DNA from 2 places in the Salinicola sp. MIT1003 genome. Region 2 is predicted to be linked to the other one. Evidence: riboswitches for the same ligand, from Rfam matches in the RefSeq annotation. Region 2 holds a riboswitch; the other holds the start of a gene.
What was found. A riboswitch is a leader RNA that binds a small molecule or an ion and turns the genes downstream of it on or off. The one in region 2 is predicted to bind thiamine pyrophosphate.
Positions count from the first base shown of each region.

Region 1: linked by a shared signal. The riboswitch ahead of BC443_RS07465 (ABC transporter ATP-binding protein) and the one ahead of thiC (phosphomethylpyrimidine synthase ThiC) in region 2 are both predicted to bind thiamine pyrophosphate.

Region 1 covers NZ_MCAP01000012.1:39,567-43,965, forward strand. Annotated here, with positions in the region: gene BC443_RS07455 (potassium/proton antiporter) at 1-726, opposite strand, end outside; gene BC443_RS07460 (hypothetical protein) at 859-1,719, opposite strand; TPP riboswitch at 1,795-1,898, shown strand; gene BC443_RS07465 (ABC transporter ATP-binding protein) at 1,941-2,684, shown strand; gene BC443_RS07470 (ABC transporter permease) at 2,677-3,453, shown strand; gene BC443_RS07475 (ABC transporter substrate-binding protein) at 3,539-4,399, shown strand, end outside.
Region 2 covers NZ_MCAP01000008.1:71,179-75,577, forward strand. Annotated here, with positions in the region: gene thiC (phosphomethylpyrimidine synthase ThiC) at 1-1,623, opposite strand, end outside; TPP riboswitch at 1,737-1,867, opposite strand; gene BC443_RS04120 (LysR substrate-binding domain-containing protein) at 1,971-2,861, opposite strand; gene BC443_RS04125 (MFS transporter) at 3,007-4,278, shown strand.

The DNA of each region.
Region 1 (4,399 bases), on a different contig from region 2:
GCCGCCAGCAGCGCTGGTGGCGCCGAAAATGCAGAACCCCAGCGCGAGCGCCAACAGCGAATAGAGCCCCGGTGCCAGATCCAGATAACGCAGCAGCTTGGCCGATACCCAGCCGCCGCCCAACCCGACGGCAAGCCCCAGCCCGAACTGCAGGAAGAAGCGCATCAGCGTCTCCCATACACCTCCGACGGCACCGGTCAGCAATTCGGCGAGAGTGATGGTGAGAAAGATCGCCATCGGATCGTTGGTACCGGATTCGATCTCGAGCGTTGCCCCCACGCGCTCGTTGAGATTGACGCCCTGCCCCTTGAGCATGGAGAAGACCGCTGCGGCGTCCGTCGAGCCGACGATCGCCCCCACCAGCAAGCCTTCGGTAAGCGTCAGATCCATTAGCCACATGGCCAGCAGGCCCAGAATACCGCTGGTCAGGAAGACCCCGATGGTGGCCAGCGACAGTGCCGGCCTGAGCCCCACGCGGAAGGTCCGGAAGCGCGTGCGAAGGCCGCCGTCGAGCAGAATCATCGCCAGCGCCAGGTGGCCGATCAGAAACGCCTGAGAGTAATCATCGAACTGCAGGCCGAGCACGCCTTCCTCGCCGGCGAGCATACCCAGGCCCAGAAAGAGAACGAGCAGCGGTACGCCGATCCGGGACGACACCCGGCTGGCCAGAATACTGAGGGCTATCAGCGCCCCACACACAAGAAACAGGCTATTGATCGAGTCCAATTATCAGCCATCGGTTATGAGTTGGGATGATCCAGGGTCTGTTGCCGTTTCGGCGCGGCCGTGCATGAAACGGCAACAGACCCTAGTATGCCATGCAGGCGAAGTCTTGCGTGGTCGAAAATTGCTGCAAATTTAATCTTTTAGCCAGTGCGGATGACCACTTACCTGATCCCCGGCACCTTCTCCATGCAGCGCCAGCAGCACCGCCAGCGCACGCATTCCGGGGCGATAGTCGGTGAGATCCGGTATCGGATGACGGCGACCATAAGCGGCGATGAAGGCATCGCGGTGGCCGGCGTTTTCCAGCAGCAGTTCTAGCAGGCAGAGATCCAGCTCCAGCGGCGCCCACACCAGCGCTTCCCAGTCGCTCCATAGCCAGTCCGTCGCGCCTTCGAGAAATTGATCGCTGCGCAGATCCGGCAGGCACCAGACGCTCTTCGCGGGCTGCGGCCAGCTCGGCATGTGGCCTATCCAGTCGCGCCGGGGATGGTTCTCCACGAAAGCGCGAGCACGCTCCGGCCAACTCGACAACGGCGAGATGTCACCAACTGGGTGACCAAACCCCGGCTGTGCCTCCTGGTGCAGTAGCCCCAGTTGATCGCCGAGTCGCGCGGCCAGCGCCTCGCTCATTACAGGCGGGGCGGCATGACGCCATGGCAGGCTCCAGAGCGGCGCCTGCTGCAGCCGGTCGAGGAACGTCATCGGCAGCGGCGCCATCGGCAAATGGGGCGGCAGCCATCCCGGCACGCGGGTCAGCGCCTCGGGAACTTGCCAACGGTCGAATCCGAACAGCTGCTGGATACCCCACCAGAAACCGTCGTTTGCGGGCGATCTTCTCGCCAACTTCAGCAACTGCGGGGAAAGCTCTTCGCTGCGCCACAGCCAGTTGGCGCTGTCCGGCCAGCGTAGCGCCAACGGCGTCAGCGACTTGCCCGTCAGCGCCGCCATGCGTCGTGTCAGCTCGTCATCCGCGCGGATCGGAACGTCTCGCATCGTCAATGCACTTCGTCCTTGTGTCGGCCCGATCATCACCGGTGGGCAGGCGGTGATGGTCGGCGTACAATCGCAGGCACTGGATAGGGGTGCCCATGCGACGGGCTGAGAGTGCGGTATGCACAACCCTTGAACCTGAACCGGCTAATACCGGCGGAGGAAATGCCAGCAGTTCTCGCATGACTTCGCCCGATTGCCCTACTACATACGCGGAAGTTGTCATGCCACCACCCGGACTCGTCGTCCGCCAGGCCTCGCTGACGTTCGGCGATCGCCCGCTGTTTCACGGGCTTCAGGCCCGGTTCGACGCGGGCAGCTGGACTTGCCTGCTCGGTCGCAGCGGCAGCGGCAAAAGTTCGTTGCTGCGCATGATCGCCAGCCTGAGACTACCTGACAACCATCATCTCGATCTCGATACCAGCGACGGCACGCCGCTGGCGGGCCGTCTCGCCTGGATGGCGCAGCAGGATCTTCTCGTTCCCTGGCAGCGCGTGGTGGGTAACGTGATGCTGGGTGCGCATTGGCGAGGGCGACCCACGCCCGAGGATCGACAGCGTGCCGGGCGTCTGCTGGACCAGGTCGGTCTTACCGACAAGGCCGGCCAGTGGCCGGACGAACTCTCCGGCGGGCAACGCCAACGCGTCGCCCTTGCCCGTACACTGTTCGAGGATGCCAGTGTCGTCCTGATGGACGAGCCCTTCTCCGCGGTCGACGCCATTACCCGGCTGGAACTGCATGACCTTGCCAGCCGGCTCCTGGCCGACCGCACGGTGATCATGGTGACGCACGACCCCCTCGAGGCGCTGCGTCTGGCCGATCGAATCCTGATCCTGCAGGGCGAGCCCGCCCGCCTGGTATCAATACCCGTGCCCGAAGGTGCTCGCCCGCGCCCGCTCGACAATGTCGACCTGCAGCGTCGTCAGGCCGAGCTCGTCACTCGGCTGCAGGAGTCGGCACATGCTTGAGAAGATTGCACCGGGCCGACTCGTTCGCCCCGTGGGGGCGCTCGTCGTCCTTGTTGCCATCTGGCAGTTGGTACTGATGCTGACCGGCGTGCCACGCTACATCCTGCCCTCGCCGACGGCCGTCGGTAGCGCGCTGATCGAACAGCGCGCGTTGCTTGCTCATCATGCCGGCATCACCGCCATCGAGATAGTGGCCGGGCTGATCGGCGGCATCCTGCTGGGGCTGGCAACGGCGCTGGCGCTGGCTCGCTTCCGCGCCCTGCGCCGCACGCTACTGCCCCTATTGCTGATCAGTCAGGCCATCCCGCTGTTCGCGCTGGCGCCAATCCTGATGCTGTGGCTCGGTTACGGCCTGGGCCCGAAGATTCTGATGGCCATGGTCATCATCTACTTTCCGGTCGCGTCGACCGGCTACGACGGGCTGCGGCAGACACCACAAGGCTGGCTCGATCTGGCCCGCACCTTCGGGCTGAGCCGGCGCCAGCAGCTGCTGAAGGTGCAACTGCCGGCCGCCCTGCCGTCGCTCGCTTCCGGGCTGCGGATGGCAGCCAGCGCGGCGCCGATCGGCGCGGTGATCGGTGAGTGGGTCGGCTCCAGCCAGGGGCTGGGCTACTTGATGCTCAATGCCAATGCACGGTTGCAGATCGACCTGATGTTTGCCGCTCTGGTCGTGCTCGTGGCGTTTGCCGTCCTGCTCTACTTCGGCGTCGATGCGGCATTGAGGCTGTCGATGCCCTGGCACCGGGATCGTGTGGAGTCCGGATCCTGAAACGAGATCACACCGGGTCTTTCCAGCGAATCGTATCAACCATGCATGCCTTCATGAATACATCAAAATGACAGGGGAACAAGCAATGGCAACCCAACGTGCAACCCAACGATCGACACTGTGGCGGCGCGGACTGGCGATGAGCCTGGCGCTGCTGGGCCTGATCCTGGCGACGCCGATCTTGGCGCAGGAAGACGAAGATGCCTTGGCGCCGCCACAGATGATTCCGCTGAGCGTGATGCTCGACTGGTACGTCAATCCGGTTCACGCGCCGATCGTCATCGCCAAGCAGCGCGGGCTGTTCGAGAAACGCGGACTGGATGTCGACATTCAGGCCCCGGCCGATCCCAGCGTCCCGCCCAAGCTGGTCGCCGCCGGGCGGATCGATCTTGCGGTCAGCTATCAGCCGCAGCTGCATTTGCAGGTAGATCAGGGGCTTCCGGTCGTTCGCGTCGGCACACTGATCGCGACGCCGTTGAACGCGTTGCTGGTACGCGCGGATAGCGGTATCGAAGACCTTTCCCAGCTCGCCGGGAAGAAGGTCGGATACTCAGTCGGCGGCGTCGAAGAGGTTCTGCTGTCGGCCATGCTCGAGAACAGCGGCCTGAGCCTGGACGACGTCGACATGGTCAACGTCAATTTTTCGCTGACGCCGGCGCTGATCAGCGAAAAGGTCGACGCCGTCACCGGTGCCTTCCGTAACTTCGAGCCGGCGCAGATGAAACAGGAAGGGGTCGAAGGCAAGGCGTTCTATATCGAGGAACAGGGCGTGCCCACCTACGACGAACTGATCTTCGTCGCCAATCGCGAGACGCTGGACCAGCACCGCGAAGCCGACCGACGCTTCATGGACGCCATCGGCGAGGCGACATCCTGGATCATCAATCATCCGGACGACGCATGGCAGAGTTTCATCGCCTACGATCCGGCGCTGGATACGCCGCTC
Region 2 (4,399 bases):
GGCTTTCGACAGCGCGTTGTCGCGACGTTGCGCGCCGGGATGCCCCTTGGCGAGGTCGGCGGCGTGGGCGGCGATCTTGTAGGTGATGATGCCGGTCTTGACGTCGTCCTTGTTGGGCAGGCCCAGGTGCTCCTTGGGCGTGACGTAGCAGAGCATCGCGCAGCCGTACCAGCCGATCTGCGCCGCGCCGATGCCGGAGGTGATGTGATCGTAGCCCGGGGCGATATCGGTGGTCAGCGGACCGAGCGTGTAGAAGGGCGCTTCGTCGCAGCATTCGAGCTGCTTGTCCATGTTCTCCTTGATCAGTTGCATCGGCACGTGGCCTGGGCCTTCGATCATCACCTGGACATCGTGTTTCCAGGCGATCCGGGTCAGCTCGCCCAGGGTTTCCAGTTCGGCGAACTGGGCCTCGTCGTTGGCGTCCGCAATCGAACCCGGGCGCAGGCCGTCGCCCAGCGAGAACGAGACGTCGTAGGCCTTCATGATCTCGCAGATCTCCTCGAAGTGGGTGTAGAGGAAGTTCTCCCGGTGGTGGTACAGGCACCACTTGGCCATGATCGAGCCGCCGCGCGAGACGATGCCGGTGACGCGCCGGGCCGTCATCGGCACGTGATGCAGGCGCACGCCGGCATGGATGGTGAAGTAGTCCACGCCCTGTTCGGCCTGTTCGATCAGGGTGTCGCGGAAGATCTCCCAGGTCAGGTTCTCGGCCACGCCGTCGACCTTCTCCAGCGCCTGGTAGATCGGCACCGTGCCGATGGGCACCGGCGAGTTGCGAATGATCCACTCCCGCGTCTCGTGGATGTTCTGGCCGGTGGAGAGATCCATGATCGTGTCCGCGCCCCAGCGGATGCCCCAGGTCATCTTGTCGACCTCTTCCTCGATCGAGGAGGTCACCGCCGAGTTGCCCAGGTTGCCGTTGATCTTCACCAGGAAGTTGCGGCCGATGATCATCGGCTCGGACTCCGGATGATTGATATTGGCGGGAATGATCGCCCGGCCGCGGGCGACTTCGTCACGCACGAACTCCGGCGTGATCTCGTCGGGCAGCTCGGCACCGAAGGACTCTCCCCGGTGCTGGTGATCCAGCATGGGATCGGTATCGAGGGCACGGGCCTGCCGCCGGCGCTGGTTCTCGCGGATGGCGATGAATTCCATCTCCGGCGTGATGATGCCCTGGCGGGCGTAATGCAGCTGGGTGACGTTGGCGCCCCGTCCCTCTTTTGTCATGCGGGCACGACGCGGCGTGCGCTGGAGCTGAAATCGCAGCGTCGACAGACGCAGATCCTCGGCACGAATGCGGCCGTAGGTCGAGCTGGGGCCGTCGAGCCATTCGGTGTCGCCGCGCTCGTCGATCCATTGGCGGCGCAGTTCCGGCAGGCCACGGCGGATATCGATGTCGGCAGCCGGGTCGGTGTAGGGGCCGGAGGTGTCGTAGACGGTGAGCGGCGCGTTGGGTTCGAGTCCGCTTCGGGTCTGCGTGGGCGAGAGCGAGATTTCGCGCATCGGCACGCGGATATCCGGACGCGAACCTTCGACATAAATCTTGGTCGAGGCCGGCAACGGCGCGATGGCGGCGCTGTCGACGCGGGCGGTTTCGGAGAGAAACTGTGGGGATTTCATGTTCGGTTGTGCTCCGTGGCATGACTAGCCCGGCGTACTTGCCAAGGCTATCGGGGTCAGGCCGGCGCACAGCGCAGGAGGGGAAAACCGGCACGGGCGGGTCTTCTCCCACACCACGGTCTCCGCTTGATCCCTACGCCGGTACTAGCCGGATCAGGTTCGTCGGGATCCGCCGTGGCGCCGTCGAATGAATTCCGGCGCAGGACGATCTCAGCCGGTTCCACCGGCACCCCGTCAAGCTGGCGATATCGTGCATCGCCACGGGCAGTCTGTGACGAGGGGCGAGCGAGGTCAAGCCGGTTGTATAGGGGCGGCGATCACGGCCGGGCCCGCGAGGAGGGAAGGCGTCATGGGTCGACGGGGCGCTGGACCAGATCGATGAACGATCTGGCCTGGGGCGTCAGGTGGTGGCGGGCGTGAGTCAGCCAGACTTCGGACACGGCGTCGGCATCGCTCAGCGGGCGATAGCGGACATTGTCGATCCGGATGTGCTGGAACGAGGCAGGAAGAACCGACACGCCCATGCCGCCCGCGACGAGGCTGATGATGGTGTTCGGCCCGCCGACCTCCTGTACCAGCCGGGGCGTCAGGCCGCGCTTGGCGAACAGGGCATTGAACTGATCGAGCAGGCCGGTGCCGGCGGCGGGCGAGAAATAGACGAAGGGGTGAGCCGCCAAGGCTTCGAGCGTCAGCGGTAGCGCGCTGCCACCGAGCGGCCCCTGCTCGTTGACCACGGCCATCAGCGGTTCGCGAATCAGGGTGAAGGCGTCGAGGCCATCCGGCAGGGTGGCGGGGCGCATGATGCCGATATCCAGGTCGCCCTCGAGCAGCGGGGCGACCTGGCGCTGGCTGTTGAGCTCGTGCATGCGCAGCTCGACATCGGGATAGCGCTGGCGGTAACGCATCAGCGTACGCGGCAGCGTCGGGCTCAAGGGCACCGAGGTGGTGAAGCCGATGCGCAGCTGGCCGGCCTCGCCACGCCCGAGCCGGGACACCAGCCGGGTGGCGCGCTCGGTTCGTGCCAGGATGTCGCGCGCCTCGTCGAGGAAGACCCGGCCGGCTTCGGTCAGCTCGACGCGACGGTTGGTCCGTGTCAGCAGGCGTGTGCCCAGCTCGCGCTCCAGCGCCTGGATCTGCTGGCTCAGCGGCGGCTGCGAGATTCCCAGTCGCTCGGCCGCGCGGCTGAAATGCAGCTCTTCGGCCACGGCGACGAAGTAGCGCAGATAGCGCAGTTCCATTGAGTCGCGAAACCTCTCAAAAGCGTCGAATAATATATTAGAAAGCTTAATGGCGGCGGCGTAACCTACCAAGGTCTAAATCAACTCGGCGCAACGGGCCGACCATGGCATTCCGGCGCCAGCCATCGTCTTCGGGAGAATCGGGTTGTCCCGCCATACCTCATCCGACATCCACAATGCCACCCAGGCCGCCAATCATCAGCTGGCGCGCGAGGCGGAAGCCGTCGAGAGCGGTTTCATCGAACGTGGTCAGCGCGGCTATCGGCCGACCATGCTGGCACTGTTCCTCGGTGCCTTCTCGACCTTCGTGCTGCTCTACTGCGTCCAACCGCTGCTACCGATCCTGTCGGACGCCTTCGGCATCGACGCCGCCACCAGCAGCCTGTCGTTGTCGGTCGCCACCGGCATGCTGGCGATCGGCCTGCTGATCACCGGGCCGATCTCGGACACGGTGGGGCGCAAGTCGGTGATGTCGGTGGCGCTATTGGCGGCGGCGGTCTGTACCCTGATTGCCGCGGCGATGCCGAGCTGGACGGGAGTATTGGTCATGCGGGGGCTGGCGGGGCTGTCGCTCTCCGGGTTGTGCGCGGTGGCGATGACCTATCTCAACGAGGAGATCCACCCCCGTTATATCGGCTTGTCGATGGGACTCTACATCAGTGGCAGTTCCATCGGCGGCATGAGCGGGCGCCTGATCAGCGGCGTCATGGTGGACTGGATGCCATGGCGCATCGTGATCGCGACGATCGGTGTGGTGGCTTTGGTCGCGGCGCTGCTGTTCATGCGCTGGCTGCCGCCGTCGAGGCATTTCACGCCGCGGGCGCTCAACTGGCGCAACGTGGTTTCCGGCTTCACTGTGCAGTTCAAGGATCGCGGGCTGCCGCTTCTGTTCCTCGAGGCTTTCCTGCTCATGGGCGGCTTCGTCACGCTTTACAACTACATCGCCTTTCGGCTGCTGGCGGAACCCTATCATGTCAGCCAGGCGCTGGTCGGTGTTCTGTCGGTTGCCTATCTTTCCGGCACCTACAGCTCGGCCTGGGCCGGTTCCCTGGCCGACAAGCTCGGGCGTCCGCGGATCTTCTGGCTGTTCATCGCGATGATGCTGGTTGGGCTTGCGATAACGCTGTTCGAGCCCATCAGCCTGATCCTGATCGGCATGCTGGTGTTCACCTTCGGCTTCTTCGCGGCGCACTCGCTGGCCAGCGGCTGGGTCGGTCAACGCGCCAGGCAGGCCAAGGGGCAGGCGTCTTCGCTCTATCTGTTCAGCTACTATCTCGGCTCCAGCGTCGCCGGCACCCTGGGCGGGGCGTTCTGGTACTGGGGCGGCTGGAACGGCGTTGCGCTGTTCATCGCGGTGCTGCTGCTGGCGGCGCTGGCGATCGGTGGGCTCTCTCTGAGACGACTGGAGACGGCCTGACGCCGGCGACGCTCAAAAGGCGACGCTCCGGGAATGAGAGTGACGAGAAAACGACGCGAAAAACGACGAGGCCGCCGATTCCGAAAGTCAGTTCGGAGTCGGCGGCCTCGTCATCGTCGGG